2 linked regions of the Cycloclasticus pugetii PS-1 genome follow. The protein of the gene in region 2 binds, or shares a complex with, the protein of the main gene of each other region. Links are inferred from orthologs where the notes say so. Each region holds a gene or a part of one and is shown on either strand. Other genes may lie near its edges.

Region 1 (9,783 bases), 770 kb from region 2 along the record:
GTATTCATTTTCACCGAAACTTTCCATAGAGCCACCAGGGTGTTTAAAAGCTTGGTATCGGCAGTATAGCTCGTAGTGTTCTGTTGAGAAAATAGATTGCACAGAGCTAACGCTTAGGTCTTTATTTTTTGTTAACACTCTTCGTTGGCTTTTTGATGCGTTAAATGATTGTACATCCACTCTCGAAGAAATGCAGGCACGACAACTAGGGCAGTGTGGGCGATATGTATGTTGTCCGCTTCGCCTAAAACCGATGCTAATAAGGTATTCGTAAATGCTAGGTGTTACTGTGACATCAGGCGAAATAAAAATATTTTGTGATTGTCGATCCGTTAAGTAATCACACGCTTGTGGTGTTGATATATAGAGTTGTAACTGTCTGCCAGCTGGGGAGGGTGAGCTCATGAAAGTAACCACGCGTTTGTCGACGGTTTTTTTAGACAATATACTGCAAGTTGTTCAGCAAATTCTTTTCTCGGTATGGTTGATGCGCCCAATCGCTCTAGATGGTCAGAGTGGACTTGGCAATCTATCAGCTGAAACTCCCATTGACTTAACTGTTTGCATAAAAAAGCAAACCCCACTTTGGATGCGTTATCTAACCGGCTGAACATTGATTCGCCAAAAAAAACCTGCCCAATGCTGACACCATAAAGACCACCAACTAGTTTTTCGTCCGCCCAAACTTCAACTGAATGAGCGTGACCTAAAGTAAACAGAGTTTGATAAGCATCAATCATTGAATCGGTAATCCAAGTGCCTTGTTGATCCTTTCGACTCGTAGAGCAGGCCACGATGACCTCATTAAATGCCTTGTCAACGGTGCAGCTATATAAATTTTTATTGATACATTTTTTCAGGCTGCGAGAAATATGTAGATCATCCGGTTTTAAAACTAACCGAGGGTCAGGTGACCACCAAAGAATAGGCTGATCTTCATCAAACCAAGGAAAGATACCGCAACGGTAGGCATTTAGTAAGCGCTGGGGGTTTAAAGTTCCCCCAGCTGCTAGTAAGCCATTTGGCTCCTCTAATGCGTAATCTAGAGAAGGAAATGGTTCAGCATCATTTTCTATATCTAACCAGTGGAGCATGATAGATTACAGATCTTTATGCATCCTCTAAAGCATCAAGAAAACGCTCGGCGTCAAGCGCAGCCATACAACCAGAGCCTGCCGATGTAATGGCTTGCCTGTATATAGAGTCAGCGACATCCCCAGCGGCAAAAATACCTGGAATACTGGTTTGTGTTGCATTGCCTGAGCTGCCACGTTCAGTATGTAAGTACCCATGAGACATATCTAATTGGCCGTCAAAAATTTGAGTGTTAGGTGAATGACCGATGGCAATAAAAACACCTTCAAGGTCAATCTCTTTCGTACTATTATCTTGAGTGTTTTTAATGCGAATACCCGTGACACCCATATCGTCGCCGAGTACTTCATCTAATTGGTTAAACCATTCGACTGAAATATTACCATCGGCCACTTTTTTCATTAATTTATCGGATAAGATTTTTTCCGAACGAAATGAGTCACGTCGATGAATAACTGTAACGTGTTCTGCAATGTTAGATAAGTAAAGTGCCTCTTCAACGGCAGTATTGCCGCCGCCGATAACAGCAACACGTTGGTTCTTATAGAAAAAACCATCACAGGTGGCACATGCTGAAACACCTTTTCCTTTAAATGCTTCTTCAGACGGTAAGCCTAAATATTTTGCAGAAGCACCGGTGGCGATTATTAAGGCATCGCAAGTGTATGTGCCTGCATCGCCCTTTAAAGTGAATGGGCGTTGTTGTAATTCGGTAGTATGGATATGGTCAAACTGAATTTTTGTATCGAAGCGTTCAGCGTGTTGCTTCATTCTTTCCATCAAAGCTGGGCCTTGCAAGCCTTCTACATCACCAGGCCAATTATCAACTTCAGTAGTTGTCATCAGTTGGCCGCCTTGTTCAATACCGGTGATTAATAAGGGGTTTAGGTTGGCTCTAGCAGCATATACAGCAGCTGTGTAACCTGCAGGGCCGGACCCTAAAATAATTAATCGATGATGTGAGTTGTCGCTCATAAGTGGCTCCTAAATAACTGTGTTTAAACTATGCTTATACCCAAGGGGGTATGTTTGAAAATGAGCGCTGGCTCATTTAATTTAATTTTAAAGCGCTGTAGTATGGCGATAAGATCTAACTAGGTAAAGTATTATGCTGATGAATATTGGTATTCCAAAAGAGATTAAAACAGCTGAAGGGCGTGTTGCATTAACGCCAATGGCTTGTCAGGAACTCATTGCGAAGGGGCACCGCCTTTATATTGAACATCAGGCTGGTGTTTTAAGCGGCTTTGATGATGACCAATATAGGCAAGTTGGTGTGATTGTTTGCCCTACAGCGCAAGCACTTTATAAGGCAGGCGATTTAATTGTAAAGGTAAAAGAGCCGCAAGAGGGGGACCTTCAATATTTAACACCTAATCACCTTCTTTTTTGTTTTCTTCACCTTGCTGCGAACGAAGAACTAGCGAGTAAATTATCAAAAATAGGCCTGACGGCTGTTGGTTTTGAATCGGTGCGAGATAATAAACAGCTGCCAATCCTTAAACCCATGAGTGAAATAGCCGGAAAACTATCTGTTCAGATAGGTGCTACTTTATTACATCAATACCGCGGTGGTTCTGGTTTATTGTTAGGCGGTTTGCAAGACGATGGTGTCGAAAAAGGGCAAGTATTGGTACTTGGGGCTGGTTCTGCTGGAAGGCAAGCAGCCTTATTAGCAAGAAATATAGGCGCGAATGTGTCTGTTTATGATAAGTCACTTGAGGCACTTGCATCAGTCACTCAACTGGATCCTTTAATTAACCCTATAAATAATCAAGAGGAATGTTTGTCGTTAATGGCTACCACAAACTTGTTAGTGGCTGCTTTGCATGTTCCCGGGAAGAAAGCGCCGCATTTTATTAACCGTTCCCATTTAAAATTAATGATGGAAGGTTCTGTCATTGTGGATATTTCAGTGGATCAAGGGGGATGTGTTGAAACAACTCGTCCGACAACGTATAACGAACCGACTTTTGTAGAGGAGGGAGTTACTCATTTTTGTGTGGCTAATATGCCAGGAGCTGTACCTAGAACGGCTACGCAAGCTCTTTCAGAAGTGTTACCCGCATATATTCATCGATTTGCACAAGAAGAGTGGTCTGAACGAGATGCGGTTATGAAATCGGCCATTAATGTCAAAGCAGGAAAAGTGCTTATTGACCTGCTTTAGACATTAATGACGAGATCAATATTTTACTTAAAGCGTGCCTTCAAGTAATTTTTTATTTAACTCAGCCCAACCTGTACCAGATTTAGCGGCGCCTTCTAAGTAGTGTTCAGGTGCTGTCATGTAAGGAGGGCGGCATGGACCTGCTTTCATCCAACCAGCTGCATTAATACGCGCTTTTTCTAACTGAATGTTATATTTAGAAAATTCAGCAAAGCCTCCAGGAGGGAATAAGCTAGACAGTGCTAATGCCATTTGTGGGTAAAGCTCGTCTGGTCTACTCCAGTCACCTGTTTTAGCCGCTTCTCTAACACTGTCACGCCAATGAATGGTTAGCTCAGGGCCTGTACAAGCAAGTGGTGACCAAAAAGCAGTGTTGAATTCTGGATCCATTTTAGCAGCATCTGCGTGATCGATTTCTAGTGGCAAAAATCTAATTTGCTTTTTTGAAACCATCGTGTGCAAGTGTAGTTGACCAATATTTATGTACTTGCAAGTGATGACTTGTGGAATGTTAGCAACTTGAGCCCAAAATGGAGCTGGGAAATCAAATTTAAATGCTTCTGGGTTAGCGTAAATAGCGATTGCCATTTCAGGCACAGCTTCAGCAACATCTTGATAGAAACGAACAGCTGCAGGTACATCAATTTGCTGCCACATTGGTAAGCCTAACATTGTTCCGTCAGCACCAATATCTCGTGCATGACGTAATTGACGAATAGTCTCGCGAGTATTCATTGTTGTAACACCAACAAAGATAGGTACTCGTCCGGCTGAAGTTTCAACCATGACTTCCATCATTTTTTTCTTTTCTTCCCAAGTAAGGGTAGCGCCTTCTCCAAAAGTTCCTTGACTCATGATGGCGTCAACACCAGATTCAATAAGGCCGTCAACAGCTCTAGCGATTTCGTCATAATCAACGCTGTCTTCTGTTTGCCATTGATCACCAGTTTCTATCGCTGGTGTAGGAATGATTGCCCAAGCACCATTCACATCTTCTACTGTTAACCTGTCTTGTCTTCTAGCCATAATTATGTCCACCTATTTGTTATTTTTAAAATAAATATGAGAGCGAGAATTGTATATTGATAACATTTTATATACCAAGGACTTTTATCAGTTTTTTCTTATATACAACATGAACCTGACAGTCGAGGTATTTAATACGCATTTTAATTTTATTCTAACTGTATAAAAATCTTAATATTATTTATTAAAGTGCGCAAAAAAATTAATAAATTGGGCCTAAGCGGTGACTCCATGGGATTAATTAATCGAATGTTTTATATTAAGCTTTAGCTATTTTATAGAACATGTTATTTAAAAAAGCCCCGCGTTGATCCACATATGCACATAAATACTGGCAGCGTAACCGAGAGCGATAACAGGTGCCCATTTAAGGTGTGAAGCAAATGTATAGATACCACGTGCTTGCCCCATTAGGGCAACACCTGCAGCAGAGCCAATTGATAATAAGCTTCCTCCAACTCCAGCGGTTAATGTAACCAGTAACCATTGACCTTGAGACATATCGGGCGACATGGTTAAAACGGCAAACATCACTGGAATGTTGTCGACAATGGCAGACATAAGGCCCAGTAATACATTTGCGGTAGTTGGTCCTAGGTCGCCATAGATGAATTCGGAAGCCAGACCTAGGTAGCCAAGAAAGCCTAACCCTCCTACCGCCATGATCACACCATAGAAGAAGAATAGGGTGTCCCATTCAGCGCCTGCAACCTTGTCGAAAACATCAAATTCACGAAAATCAGTCTGTGCGTTATCTTTACTGCCTTCTTGAAACCTTTCTTCAAAACCTGGTGAGTTTCGTGAATGCTCGCTAATTTTAAGGTAATAACTAAAAAATTTCAGGTAGGCTAAACCGGTCATCATGCCAATGGCAGGAGGTAGGTGCAGGAAGTTATGAAAGCAGACAGCGGTCAAAATGGTTAATGCAAAAAGCATAACAATAGTTAGACCGCCTCGTTTAATAAGCAATGTTTCATTATCATCGACAGAGTTAGGCATTCCAGCAGGGATGAAAGCACTCATAATGGCTGCGGGTACTAAATAATTTACCAGTGATGGTATAAAAAGATTAAAGAATTCAGTAAATTGAAGTAAGCCTTTTTGCCACACCATTAACGTGGTGATGTCGCCGAACGGGCTGAACGCACCACCTGCGTTTGCACCAACAACGATGCTGATGCAGGAAATAGACACAAATTTAGGAGCGTTTTTGCCAACGGTAAGCACAACAGTACACATGATAAGTGCCGTTGTTAGATTGTCTGCCACCGGTGATATAAAGAAGGCTAGGGTACCGGTTAACCAGAATAGGTTTTTATAACTGAAGCCTTTATCAATTAACCAGCCACGGAGCGCATCAAATACTTTGCGCTCTATCATCGCGTTTATATAGGTCATTGCTACCAATAAAAAGAAGAATAATTCGGCATATTCAAGAAAGTTATGGCGTAAGGCGATTTCTGCAGCATGATCATACCCATGGGTCTTGTATGCGATTGCGATCATGATCCAGATGAGCCCAGCAGCCAATAAGACCGGTTTGGATTTACGTAAGTGAAGTTGCTCTTCAAAGATCACTAGTGTGTAGGCGAGAGCAAAAACTAATAATGATAAATATCCAACTATAGTGGATGTAAGGTCTATCGGTTGGTAAGTAGCTGAGGAGGACCATGCAAGGCAGGGGGTTATTAGCAGCAGTAAAGCGGCTAGTATCATAAGTATTTTCATCTAAAGTGCTCCTTATTATTAGCACTGTGTTAAAAATGCTAAAAAAATTATCGAGTATGAAACGAAATGAACGTAGATATCTGTTCTATTAAGGTAAAGGTTCCCACGATTGATCGTGGGAACCCAGCCTCACCGTTATAAGGTTTAATTTAATGTTGAATGGCCTTAAAAATCCCAACAAAACTGGAGTCACTTTTAATGTTTATCTGTAATTGAAGTGATCTAGCAATGTCGCTGGCTGAAATGATTCCTCGAATTTTGTGATGCTTATGGTCCACAACCAGGCAGTGTCGGTAACCGCTGTTTTTAAGGCTACCAATAACATCTTTAATAGAGGCGTGTGCCAGATCCGAATAATCAAAAGACTTTAATTTATTTCTCGGTCTCATAAAGTCAGTAACAGACAGTTCTTCTCTGTTTTCACCTTTAGATACACGCTTAAGTATTTCCCGGCTATTTAAGTCCTCTAGACTAACGACACCTAATAAATGATTGTTACTATTAACAACAAACTTTAAGCGAACATGTTCTGTTTGCATGAGTTTTTCAGCATCTATGGCAGACATAGAGGAGTTTATAACCATCGGTTGGGTTTTTTCAAAATCGGTGAAGATTTCGAGCGCTGGTGACTTCAAGCTAATTTGTTTGTTTAGCTCTGGCCAAGCTAATTCATCGAAGGGAGTAGTATCGTAAAATGCTAAGTCTTTCATCGTTGTGCTCTCCGGTTTTTAAATGATATGCCATGGGAAGGCAGAAAATGACTTTAAGGGAGGCGTGTTGTCTTACAGTATTGCATAGCTTGTGACGGCTATTGCGAATACGCAGCTATTAGGCAGCCCTTAAAAAATAGTTGTTTTTGACCAGAAAAGTCTAGTCTGTATAACGTTAGCCGATGAAGGAGGGAGGGGCGCGGATAGAAAATTTGCCAGCAATATTATGTGCTGAAACGTAAATAGGCTGTGAACGGTCGCTATGAGTAGCGTGTTTTTTGTTGTGATAGACGTGCGTTGATAAAAAATCATCAACGTTATCAAAAGGATTGTTTTCATCTGATAACTCAAACTCTACAAGCGAAGAGGCAGGCTTAAAAGAGCTGTCTGAATATAGGTGCTGTGTATCACCTAGAGCCGCCGATGAGACGGCGATCAGTGTTAAAGACAGAAAAAATAGACCTATCTTTGATTTCTTAATTAACATGAGGAATCTGATGAGGTTAGTCCAACTTAAATTAATGGCCAGTGCGTGTAGATTGCCTAATAAGGAATATTGCTGAAGGTTAATGATATTGTCAATGGAATTTGTATAAAAACCTTTGTTGTTCGTAGAGCCTGCTGTTTACATAAAGAAAAGAATAATTAGCTCTCAGTCGCCATTAAAATCGATTTATCGCATTCGGTTGATGACTGGATCGGCTTTCAGTTTATTGATGATGAACTGGTTACACCTGAAAATGAGTTTGTCACGCTGGGTAAAATTCGCGCTCATTAATACCTTAATCTTAATGTGACGATTGATTTTAGAGCTGACGAGAACACCAAGCTAAAAGAAGATATCGAACGTTTAACGTCGCCTAAAGCATTTTTATATAACTGGAAAAGTTTTCCATAGCATCTGAAGAGTACACGCTGTAATCCTTAGCTTTAATGATATTGCCGAATATAATACTTCGTATAATGTATATTATGTTAAATTAATACCTAAACGACAGTTGAAAATTAAGAGGATTAATGAATTTAGGACCTCACTTTATTAATTTTTAGTTAACGGGTTGTTTATTTAAATAAAGCCATTTAACAGGGACTACTCTTTTTTAATGTGAGAATTAGCGAGGTTATTTATTATCTGCTCGGCCAAGGTTACAGGCTTAAGACAAAGTTATGTCGAAACCCTTTGGTCACGTTTTGATTTTTGGCTTAAACGTGTAGCCTTTACGATATAAATGTTATGTTGTATCATAACTTTAATCGTATGGAGGGTCACTAGAATGAAGAATACATTACTTAAGTTCGTTAGCTTTAATCTAGTTTTCCTAAGCGCTGCAATACAGGCTGAGGAAGCAAGGACGAACTTAGATGCACATGTTCATGGCGTATCTGAGCTAATGGTAGTGGCCGAAGAGAATGCGCTTGAAATTCAATTTAAATCACCCGCTATGAACCTCGTTGGTTTTGAGCATCAGGCGAAATCATCAAAAGACCTTAAGGCGGTTGATAAAGCTGCTTCAACGCTTCGTCAACCTGAGGCTCTTTTCTTAATGTCTGATGCCCATTGCAAGCTGATTAATATGTCTGTCGACCTATCCAAAATTATCGACATAGACCATCAGGATAATGATCATGACAGAAGTTCAAGTAACCATAAGCATGAACATAACGATAATGGGAAGCATCATGATGAGAACCACAGTGAAATAATGGTCACCTATAAATACCACTGTCAGGACAGCACTTCCCTGCCCTCAATAACCGTGAATTTATTTGAGTTTTTTACGGGTATTGAAGAAATAAATACCATGTGGATTAATCAAACAGGGCAAGGTGGGATAACACTCCGACACAATAACCGTACTATTAACTTTTAGGCCACATTTATGGATAACACAGATAGCATCCTTCAATCTGCAGAACGTCATTGCAAAGATCACGGCACCCGATTGACGGAAAAAAGAAAGCTAGTTTTAACGGGGCTTATACAGTCTGAGATGGCTCTTTCCGCTTATGAATTAATCGCTGAGGTAAAGAAACAATACAATCAAGACCTTGCCGCCATGTCGGTTTATCGTATTTTAGATTTTCTAGAAAGTGAAAAACTGGTTCATAAGCTCAAATTAGCAAATAAGTACATCGCTTGCGAGCATATTAGCTGCGACCATGCTCATGGCGTGTCGCAATTTTTGATTTGCGGGCAATGTAATAAAGTTAAAGAAATCAACATTAAGCCAGCTACTATGGCGGAACTTCAAACGACCGTTGACGAAGCCGGATTCAAGCTTATCAGCCCCCAATTTGAAATGAACTGCATTTGTGCTGATTGTTTAGCACATACAGCCTAACAACCTAGGAAACTATTAAATGAAAACAACACAAGTGATGACAGACAAACTAGCGATTGGTTTATCATTATTATGCACCTTCCATTGCTTAGCCCTACCGATTTTATTGGTTTTACTACCCAGTATGGCGGCACTGGGATTAGATAATGAGAACTTCCATCTATGGATGGTTGTGGCTGTCATTCCAAGCAGTCTTTACGCTTTAACCTTGGGCTGCAAACAGCACAAACGCTATCAACTGTTCTATTTAGGCGCAATTGGAGTGGCGCTACTCATCTTGGCCTTAGCTTTAGGAGAAGAGCGAATTGGTGAGTCAGGTGAAAAGACACTGACAGTTTTAGGCGCCTGCTTCGTTGCCATTGGCCATTGGTTTAATTACCGCCTTTGTAATGCACTAGACCATGAAAACTGCGCCTGCCCTAACGATAAAGATTCTGGTGTAAATTGAAACGCGACTACTTTATCACCTTAGAGCAAAAAAGTAACAACAGTTTATTAGCATTACCTGAAGTTATAGAGCAACTTGCTTTTAACGAGCAAGGTTTAATTCCTGTTATTACTCAAGATGCAAACACCCAGTCGGTATTAATGTTCGCCTGGATGAATAAAGAGGCACTTGCACAGACAATTGCAACTCAGCGCATGACCTACTGGTCGAGAAGCCGTCAGCAGCTTTGGATTAAAGGTGAAACCAGTGGTAGCTGGCAAAAAT
Region 2 (9,764 bases):
TTTGCGGAGAATCCAAGTTTTTTGAAGGATATCAGCGTCCACTAAATATTCTTCTCGACGTGTGCCTGAACGGTTAACGTTAATCGCTGGGTAAATACGTTTTTCAGCAATTTTACGCTCAAGATGAAGCTCCATATTACCCGTGCCTTTAAACTCCTCGTAAATCACATCGTCCATACGCGAACCGGTTTCAACGAGAGCTGTTGCAATAATTGTCAAACTACCGCCTTCTTCAATATTACGTGCCGCACCAAAAAAACGTTTAGGACGTTCAAGTGCATTAGCATCCACACCACCAGTCAAAATTTTACCTGATGAAGGCGCTACAGTATTGTAGGCTCGACCCAAACGGGTAATAGAGTCTAACAAAATAATAACGTCTCTTTTGTGCTCCACCATTCTTTTTGCTTTTTCAATAACCATTTCGGCCACCTGAACATGGCGAGAAGCAGGCTCATCAAATGTACTGGAAATCACTTCACCTTTAACGGTACGTGACATCTCTGTCACCTCTTCAGGCCGCTCATCGATCAATAGAACCATTAAATGGCTTTCTGGATTATTTGCAGCAATAGAGTGCGCTAAATTTTGCAGAATCATGGTCTTACCAGCTTTAGGCGGTGACACAATTAAGCCACGTTGCCCCTTACCAATGGGTGATACCAAGTCAATAACACGGGAAGTTAAATCTTCAGTCGTACCATTCCCCATTTCTAAAGTTAAACGTTCATTGGGGAAAATAGGCGTTAAATCCTTAAACGCTATTTTGTTTTTTGCATGTTCTGGTTTTTCATAATTAAGCTTATCGACCTTCAATAGTGCAAAGTAACGCTCACTATCTTTAGGTGGGCGAATTTTTCCCGAAATGGTATCCCCCGTTCTTAAACCAAACCGACGAATCTGACTCGGCGAGACATAAATATCATCTGGACCCGCTAAAAACGAACCATCTGCCGACCTTAAAAACCCAAAACCATCTGATAATATTTCAAGAACCCCATCACCATATACATCATCGCCTTTTTTGGCTATTTTCTTAAGAATTTGAAAGACAGTGGTTTGTTTTAATGATCGTCCAGTGTTATCAACACCAAGTTCTTTCGCAAGTTCAAGGATTTCAGTTGCGGGTTTACGCTTCAGCTCAGTTAGGTTCATATAGATTTAAGGTTGGAATAAAAAGGTATAAACGTGCACATTTAGCACTAGAGGTTTTTTAATTGATTTTTTTGATTGTTTGCACGGCAAGTGGCGTGCTTAAGGGGTTCTTACTTATGGAAGTAAAGGTAGCATTAAAAAACACCCTCGTCTACCTTTAAGGCGAAGGCGTTGTATTTTTTTAGATATTACTGTCAATAAATGCTGATAATTGTGATTTAGTCACGGCTCCTACTTTGGTCGCTTCCACTTCACCAGCTTTATAAACCATTAAGGTTGGAATGCCTCGCACACCAAAACGCCTTGGCATCGCTGGGTTTGAATCTATATCCAACTTAACGACTTTCAACTTACCGGCATATTCGTCTGCAATTTCATCGAGGATCGGTGCTACCATTTTACAAGGACCACACCATTCAGCCCAAAAATCTACTAATACTGGTTGTTCAGACGCCAAAACGTCCTGTTCAAAACTATCATCGGTGGTATGAACTACATTTTCACTCACTATTTATCTCCGTTCGGTTAATACTACGCACTATTACATCATAATAGAGTACGATATCAGATGCATAGCTTACCATGAATATTTCATTCCTAACTAAACTTCCAATTCACTCCTCTATTTCTTCAACAATTACATAACTTATGTCCGACACCCATCTTACTGATACTCAATTTTCTTCACTTGGGCTCACTGCCCCTTTAATTCAAGGTTTAGACGAGGCTAATTTCATAAAGTGCACGCCTATTCAGGAACAAACCTTACCCATCAGTTTGCTCGGCAACGATGTCGCAGGACAGGCGCAAACAGGCACTGGAAAAACCATTGCTTTTTTACTCGCCACGTATCACACCCTACTAACAAAAACGCCTGCCGATAATAAAAAAGGTGTTAGGGCGCTTATTCTTGCTCCAACGCGTGAACTGGCGATACAAATTGCAAATGATGCAAAAATTATTGGTAAACACACTGACATTAAAGTCGGCCTTGCCTACGGTGGAACAGATTACGATAAACAACGTAAAACCATAGAGGATGGTGTAGATATTTTAATTGGCACCCCGGGACGAACCATCGATTTTTTCAAACAAAAAGTATTTAACCTTAGAAACACCGAGGTCCTAGTACTAGATGAAGCAGACAGAATGTTTGACCTTGGGTTTATAAATGATATTCGCTATTTATTACGACGATTACCTAAACCTGAAAACCGTTTAAACTTATTGTTCTCGGCAACACTTTCGTTCAAAGTTACCGAATTGGCTTACGAGCATATGAACAACCCTGTAATGGTTCGCGTTGAACCCGAACAAATAACTGCAAAACAAGTGGTTGAGTCTGTTTATTACCCTGCTGATAATGAAAAAATCCCCTTACTTCTTCATCTGCTGACAAATGAGAAACCCGAAAGAGGGATTATTTTCATTAATACCAAACACACTGCAGACCGTTTACATCGTTACCTAAAGGGCAACGACTTTGATAACGCCGTGCTTTCAGGCGATGTACCACAAAAAAAACGACAAACCATTTTAACTCGCTTTCAAGACGGCAAACTACCTTTATTAATTGCCACTGATGTGGCCGCTCGTGGATTACACATTCCTGCTGTTAGTCATGTATTTAATTTTGACCTACCTCAAGATGCCGAAGACTATGTTCACCGAATTGGTAGAACCGCCCGCTCAGGCGCCAGCGGTAAAGCCATTAGTTTTGCCTGTGAAACCTATGCTTACTCACTGCCTGACATTGAAGCCTATATATCACACAAAATTCCTTTCGAAAATATTGATGGCGCCTCCTTACCGGATGTTAAACCAGCTACTAAAAGAACCGCTAAACCATCTACTCACAAACGCCCAGCAAACGCTCGAACACAACAAAAATCACGCTCACATAAACGGTAATTAAGCCGTTTATTTTGGCTGAATAGCGCCAAGACTTTCGACTGCTAAATAGTCATGTACGATACGCGGTGGCTCAGCGCTATCGGGTTTAGTAATAGCGACGATGTATTGAATGCCAAATGTATCGGCTGCCTTCAACACACTTAAACTATCATCCACCATCACGGTTTTAGATTTATCAAACTGCTCCAGCTGATGAAAAGCATGCCAAAAACTTTGCTGCTCTTTGGGGTAACCAAAATCATGCGCAGAAACAATCGCATCAAAAAACTCTACCAAACCTGTTTTTTGCATTTTTAGGTTTAAACTCTCTGCATGTGCATTTGTTACCAACACACAGCGTTTACCCGATGCTTTTATAGCTCCTAAAAAATCGCGTGTATGCGGCAATTCTTTAATATGTTCCTGTGTTTCAACTTTTAGCTTAACAATATCAATACCTAATGCCTCGCTCCAATAATCTAAGCAATACCAATTTAACAAGCCTTCTTGGGCTTTAAAAAGAGGCTCTAGCTGTTTAATTGCTTCATCAAATGAAATACCTTCCTTATTAGCAAAATAATCAGGCACAACACGTTGCCAAAAATGGTTGTCGAACCGTAGATCCAACAAAGTACCATCCATATCCAATAAAACAGTTTCTATATCCGACCAATTAATCATCTGGTAACCTAACCTTTACAACGTTAAACTTTTCGACTTACCTTCAAAAGGCATACCGGTATGTTAAACCATTTCAGCAAACGCTTATCCCTTTTCCTAATAAGTGGTTTATTGCTTACCATCAATGCCTCTCAACATTCCCCCACCCATGCTATTTAAGCGCTAACAAACAGATACTTACACAATAACTCAACTCACTTATGAACAAAGCTAAACGCCTAGAAATATTCGAGCGACTCGCTCAAGCTATCCCTGAACCTGAAACCGAACTTAATTACAGCTCACCTTTTGAGCTTTTAATTGCAGTTATCCTTTCTGCTCAAGCTACCGACAAGGGAGTTAACAAGGCGACCGATAAATTATTCCCTGTTGCCAACACGCCTGAAGCTATTTTTGCACTCGGTGAAAAAGGACTCAAAGAATATATTAAAACTATCGGGCTTTTTAACACCAAAGGCAGCAACGTTATCAAAACCTGTAAAATGTTAATGGAACAACATAATAGCCAAGTCCCTCAAACTCGCGAGGAACTTGAAGCCTTACCGGGCGTTGGGCGAAAAACGGCAAACGTTGTTCTAAACACTGCCTTTGGTGTTCCGACTATCGCTGTTGATACGCATATCTTTAGGGTCAGTAATCGCACTAAAATTGCCACCGGTAAAAATGTCTTAGAGGTTGAAAAGAAACTTGAAAAAAACGTACCAACAGCACACAAGCTTGATGCCCATCATTTACTGATTCTTCATGGTCGATACACGTGTATTGCTCGAAAACCACGCTGCGGTTCATGCGTCATTGAAGATTTATGTGAATTTAAAGACAAAACCATCTATTAGATCATTTTTAAATCAAGCTTATTAATTCTAGTAAAACTAAAACAAGCTGTAAGTTTTTTAAACTTTGCTTGGTCTATTAAAGCGCATATAGTAAACCGGCTTACTCTTGTCGGTACTGCAGACAAACGCACTGAAATAAACAGTGACCCGAGAATAAAAAAACAACAGGATATTCTTATGAAAAACCCTACAAAAAAACCAATCATCACCGCGTTAGGGGCTGCCTTTGTCACCTCAATGGCATTTACTCCAGTCGTAAACGCAGACACAAACCCATTTGGCGCAACTGAATTAAAAACTGGCTACATGGTGCTTGCCGAAGGTAAATGCGGTGAAGGCAAATGCGGTGAAGGTAAATGTGGTACTGAAAAAGCTGCTGACAAAGTAAAAGAAGCAAAATGCGGTGAAGGTAAATGTGGCGCTGAAAAAGCTGCTGACAAAGTAAAAGAAGCAAAATGCGGTGAAGGTAAATGTGGCGCTGAAAAAGCTGCTAACAAAGCAAAAGAAGGTAAATGTGGCTCTAAGAAGTAACGCTAGCTAGCAATGATTAATACCTTTCCCGTTCATGGAGTTGGGCTTGGATTAAGGCGGGCCTTTATAGGCCCGCTAGTTGAAAAGCCGCCTAGCAATATAGATTTTTATGAAATCGCTCCTGAAAACTGGATAAAAATCGGTGGTCGATATGGTAAGCAGTTACGCGCCTTAACCGAACAGTTTCCTTTTGTAGCACATGGTTTGTCACTCAGCCTAGGTAGCCCAGACCCACTAGACGTTAAGTTCATTCGCGACATTCGAGATTTTATTAAACTACATCAAATTAAGGTTTATACCGAACATCTCAGCTATTGTAGTGATGGCGGTCACCTATACGACCTGATGCCCATCCCGTTTACTCAGCAAGCAGTTGAATACGTAGCTGAGAGGATTCTCCACGTACAAGATATTCTTGGCCAACAAATTGCCATTGAAAATGCCTCTTACTATGCTGCCCCTGGTAAGGAAATGGAAGAAATTGATTTCATTAACGCAGTGATAAAAAAAGCCGATTGCAAGTTACTGGTCGATATTAACAATATATATGTCAACAGCGTAAACCATAAATACAGTGCGGAAGAATTTTTGAAAGCACTACCCGGTGACCGCATAAGCTATGCACATATTGCAGGACACTATAACGAAGCCGACGATATTATTATTGATTCTCACGGTGCTAATGTCATTGATCCTGTCTGGCAATTACTCGATAAAGCTTACGACAATTTTGGCCTATTTCCCACCCTATTGGAGCGTGACTTTAATATTCCACCACTACCTGAGTTACTCGACGAGGTTCACCTTATTCATCAAGCCCAATTAAATTATTCACCCCAATCAGGTCAAAAACGTGTCGCAAAATAACGCGCCTTCTTTCATGCAAACTCAACATGCATTCACCCGCTATATTCGTGACCCAAAAAATGCGCCAAAACCGAGTGATATTGAAGAACGACGCATAAATATATACCGCGACCTTCTGTTCACCAATATTGCCAGCGCGCTTAGTGATGGATTCCCGGTTGTTAAGACTATTTGCTCTGAACAACAATGGGAAAATATCTGTAGAGATTTTTATCATCGTCACCCAAGTCAAAGCCCCTACTTTTCTGACATTCCCCAAGAGTTTATCCACTATTTAGAGCACGAACGCACAAGTAATTCAGACGCCATTGATGATACTCCATTCCTACTAGAGCTAGCTCATTATGAATGGCTTGAGTTTATCGTTTCCATTACTGACGATGAAGCCTACCCTCCCATTAGCGACCCTTTCAATCAAGCTTTAACCGTTGCGCCAACAGCCTTAGTTGCTGCCTATACCTACCCCGTACATAAAATTTCGCCTGACTTTTTACCCGCCGAACCACCCGATCAGCCAACATACCTAGCCGTTTACCGCAATATTGAGCACACAATATGCTTTTTAGAAATAACACCAACAACACATGCCTTGCTTATCGCATTAGCCGACAACACAAGCCAATTAACCAAAGACATTTTGTCAACATTAGCTAAAAACCTTCAACACCCAGACCCTAGCGTTGTTATACAAGGAGGGCTATCCATAATTAATGACTTTATTCATCGTGGTATCGTCGTTTCTGCCCCTAATTAATTTAACCCTCAGCACTTAAAACGAGCTTGCGATAGCCGCCTGAGCTATTTTCAAAACTTTTTAACCCGCTAATGCCTGCTTTTTTTAAGTCCTTCATCTTTATTGCTTATAATGTTCCGTTATTCAAATAAACCACCCATTGATATGAGCAACTCTTCTCTTTTTGATCAAGCACAACAATCTATTCCTGGCGGGGTTAACTCACCGGTTCGCGCCTTTAAAGGTGTCGGTGGAGACCCTGTTTTTATCGACCATGCAAAGGGCGCATACCTTGTTGATACTAACAATAAACAATATATCGACTATGTTGGTTCCTGGGGCCCTATGATCTTAGGCCATAGCCACCCCGATGTTGTTAAAGCCGTCCAAACAGCGGCCGAAAAAGGGCTTAGTTTTGGTGCACCCACCATTATTGAAACCACGATGGCAGAAAAAGTGTGCCAACTAGTACCATCCATTGAAAAAGTACGCATGGTCAGCTCCGGAACAGAAGCCACCATGAGTGCTATACGTTTAGCTCGTGGTTACACAGGCCGTGACAATATCATTAAATTTGAAGGCTGTTACCACGGTCACTCCGATTCATTATTGGTAAAAGCCGGTTCTGGCGCACTCACTTTTGGCGTTCCCAGCTCACCGGGTGTACCAGCCTCACTGGCCGACCACACCCTAACGCTTCCCTATAATGATGCTGAAGCGGTCTCGCAATTATTAAAAACCAACGGCAATGACATCGCCTGTATTATCGTCGAACCAGTCGCTGGCAATATGAACTGCATACCTCCAGAAACCGGCTTCCTTGAGTGCTTACGAACATTATGTGACCAATACGGCATTGTGCTGATTTTTGATGAAGTGATGAGTGGCTTTCGCGTCGCGCTTGGTGGCGCACAACAAGTGTATGGCGTAACGCCCGATTTAACCACACTAGGCAAAGTCATTGGGGGTGGTATGCCTGTCGGTGCTTTTGGCGGCCGCGCTAAAATCATGGCTGAACTTGCACCTGATGGCCCTGTCTACCAAGCTGGCACCCTATCAGGCAACCCCCTAGCTATGTCTGCTGGGCTCGCAACACTTGAGCTTATTAGCCAACCTGATTTTTACCACCAACTATCACTCCGTACCACGCAGTTATTGGATGGTCTAAACAACATTGCTAAAGAAGCCAACATCCCTTTTTCTACCAACCAAGTGGGCGGTATGTTTGGCCTATTTTTCTCTGAGCACAAAAATATTCGCCGCTTTAGCCAAGTCATGGCATGCGACCAGGCACGCTTCAAACAATTCTTTCACCTTATGTTAGAACAAGGGATCTACCTCGCCCCTTCTGCCTTTGAAGCTGGGTTTGTCTCTGCTGCGCATAGTGAACAAGATATTAACGACACACTTCATGCTGCCAAGGTCGCCTTTGAGAAATTAACATGATTGACACATTAAAACCTGGCCAAACCTATAAACTCACCCAATACGAAAAACTAGGTGGTGAAACAGGTATTCGTCAACTTGTTAAGTACTTTTACGAGGCCATGGACAACACCACTGACGTTAAAACAATTCGTGACATGCATGCGGCAGATTTAACGGAGGCTGAAGACAAATTATTTCTTTTTTTAAGCGGGTGGCTCGGCGGCCCTTCGTTGTATATTGAAAAATATGGTCACCCACGATTACGAGCGCGCCACTTACCTTTTTCCATTGGCATTAAAGAGCGTGATCAATGGTTACACTGCATGGATAAAGCTCTCCACAAAATGAATATCGAAAAAGCCATGCACGATGAATTGATGCAAGCATTCTTTAACACCGCAGATTTTATGCGCAACCAAACTGAGTAACAACTGAACTGAATGTTTGCCGAACTGCTCGACACCTTCACTCAGCTAATTAACCAGCACCCAACCTGGGCAGGCCTTATTGTCTTTCTAGTTGCCATGGTTGAATCACTGGCTATTATTGGGGTGGTTATACCAGGTGTCGCTATTATGTTTGGAGTCGGCACACTTATTAGCAATGGCACATTAGATATGGCTAGCACTGTTATGTGGGCGGCAGCAGGCGCATCATTTGGCGACGGACTAAGCTTTGCATTAGGTAAGCACTACGATAAAAAAATTTACACCATCGCTTGGTTTAAAAACAATCCGGATGTATTAAAAAACGGACACGAATTTTTTGAAAAGTATGGCGCAATTAGTATTTTGATTGGGCGTTTTATTGGCCCTATTCGCGCGATTATTCCACTTATTGCTGGTATTTTAGACATGCCTACTAAGCATTATATTCCTACCAACCTTATTGCGTCGGCTTTATGGGCGCCTGCTTATCTCATACCCGGCTTTTTTTTTGGAAAATCGACGACCCTCATCACCACTAATCTTGAAAATGGATGGCCTTTCATCCTGCTCTTTGCTGTGCTTATCTGGGCTTTTTACAAAATACTCAAACAACGCTAATAAACTGATGGCTTAACCCTGATTAAAACCTAGTTAAACCTGTTAAGTCGTGCTATCAAAAGCCAACCCATTGCTTGTCAGCCTTTATAAAACAACCACATTTCTAAATAATAAATCATCCATCTCTTTTGCTGGCATTGGTTTGTGAAAATAATACCCTTGAAAGACAGAACACCCATGATAGGTTAAAAAGCTCAATTGGCTTTCCTTTTCAACACCCTCGGCGACCACATCCAAGCTCAAACTTTTAGCCATCGCAATAATCGTAGCGGCAATTTCCGCATCCGATTGATCGACGTGCAAATCTCGAACGAATGACTGGTCGACTTTTAATTCACTCAGCGGCAGCTTCTTCAAATACATTAACGACGAATACCCCGTGCCAAAATCATCCATCGAGATTTTAAAGCCGAGATCTGTCAACGCATGCATTTTATCAATAGTCAGGTGTATATCTTTAACAGTAATCCCCTCTGTTATCTCTAACGTCACATAACTTGCAGACATACCTATTTCCTCAAGCAGACTTGTTATTGTCTCGAGAAAATTATCCTGATCAAATTGATACGGGCTGATATTTATCGATAATCTAAA

Evidence for each region.
Region 1: the proteins of trxA (region 2) and trxB are in contact, whole or in part, in a crystal structure (PDB 1F6M), measured with the Escherichia coli proteins. The link is inferred for Cycloclasticus pugetii PS-1 from one-to-one orthologs.

Annotation. Positions count from the first base shown.
Region 1 is NZ_ARVU01000001.1:1,193,061-1,202,843, reverse strand. What follows is about bases 91-2,855. They hold trxB (thioredoxin-disulfide reductase), read right to left. Parts: upstream 2,071-2,855; coding sequence 1,111-2,070; downstream 91-1,110. Other genes in these bases: CYCPU_RS0105805 (alanine dehydrogenase), read left to right, coding at 2,204-2,855; aat (leucyl/phenylalanyl-tRNA--protein transferase), read right to left, coding at 402-1,094; CYCPU_RS0105820 (arginyltransferase), read right to left, coding at 91-405. In the rest of the region: more of CYCPU_RS0105820, read right to left, coding at 1-90; more of CYCPU_RS0105805, read left to right, coding at 2,856-3,265; CYCPU_RS0105800 (dihydrodipicolinate synthase family protein), read right to left, coding at 3,293-4,291; sodium:proton antiporter NhaD, read right to left, coding at 4,583-6,019; CYCPU_RS0105790 (CBS domain-containing protein), read right to left, coding at 6,169-6,729; CYCPU_RS0105785 (hypothetical protein), read right to left, coding at 6,905-7,216; CYCPU_RS0105780 (DUF2796 domain-containing protein), read left to right, coding at 8,004-8,600; CYCPU_RS0105775 (Fur family transcriptional regulator), read left to right, coding at 8,610-9,071; CYCPU_RS0105770 (MerC domain-containing protein), read left to right, coding at 9,091-9,519; hisI (phosphoribosyl-AMP cyclohydrolase), read left to right, coding at 9,516-9,783.
Region 2 is NZ_ARVU01000001.1:1,972,229-1,981,992, forward strand. What follows is about bases 1-2,746. They hold trxA (thioredoxin TrxA), read right to left. Parts: upstream 1,664-2,746; coding sequence 1,337-1,663; downstream 1-1,336. Other genes in these bases: rho (transcription termination factor Rho), read right to left, coding at 1-1,155; rhlB (ATP-dependent RNA helicase RhlB), read left to right, coding at 1,804-2,746. Outside these bases: more of rhlB, read left to right, coding at 2,747-3,066; yrfG (GMP/IMP nucleotidase), read right to left, coding at 3,076-3,729; nth (endonuclease III), read left to right, coding at 3,930-4,565; CYCPU_RS0109665 (HvfA family oxazolone/thioamide-modified RiPP metallophore), read left to right, coding at 4,743-5,096; CYCPU_RS0109670 (HvfB family MNIO-type RiPP peptide maturase), read left to right, coding at 5,109-5,963; CYCPU_RS0109675 (HvfC family RiPP maturation protein), read left to right, coding at 5,977-6,717; hemL (glutamate-1-semialdehyde 2,1-aminomutase), read left to right, coding at 6,862-8,142; CYCPU_RS0109690 (group II truncated hemoglobin), read left to right, coding at 8,139-8,552; CYCPU_RS0109695 (DedA family protein), read left to right, coding at 8,565-9,170; CYCPU_RS0109700 (bifunctional diguanylate cyclase/phosphodiesterase), read right to left, coding at 9,255-9,764. UniProt on the Escherichia coli protein: Participates in various redox reactions through the reversible oxidation of its active center dithiol to a disulfide and catalyzes dithiol-disulfide exchange reactions.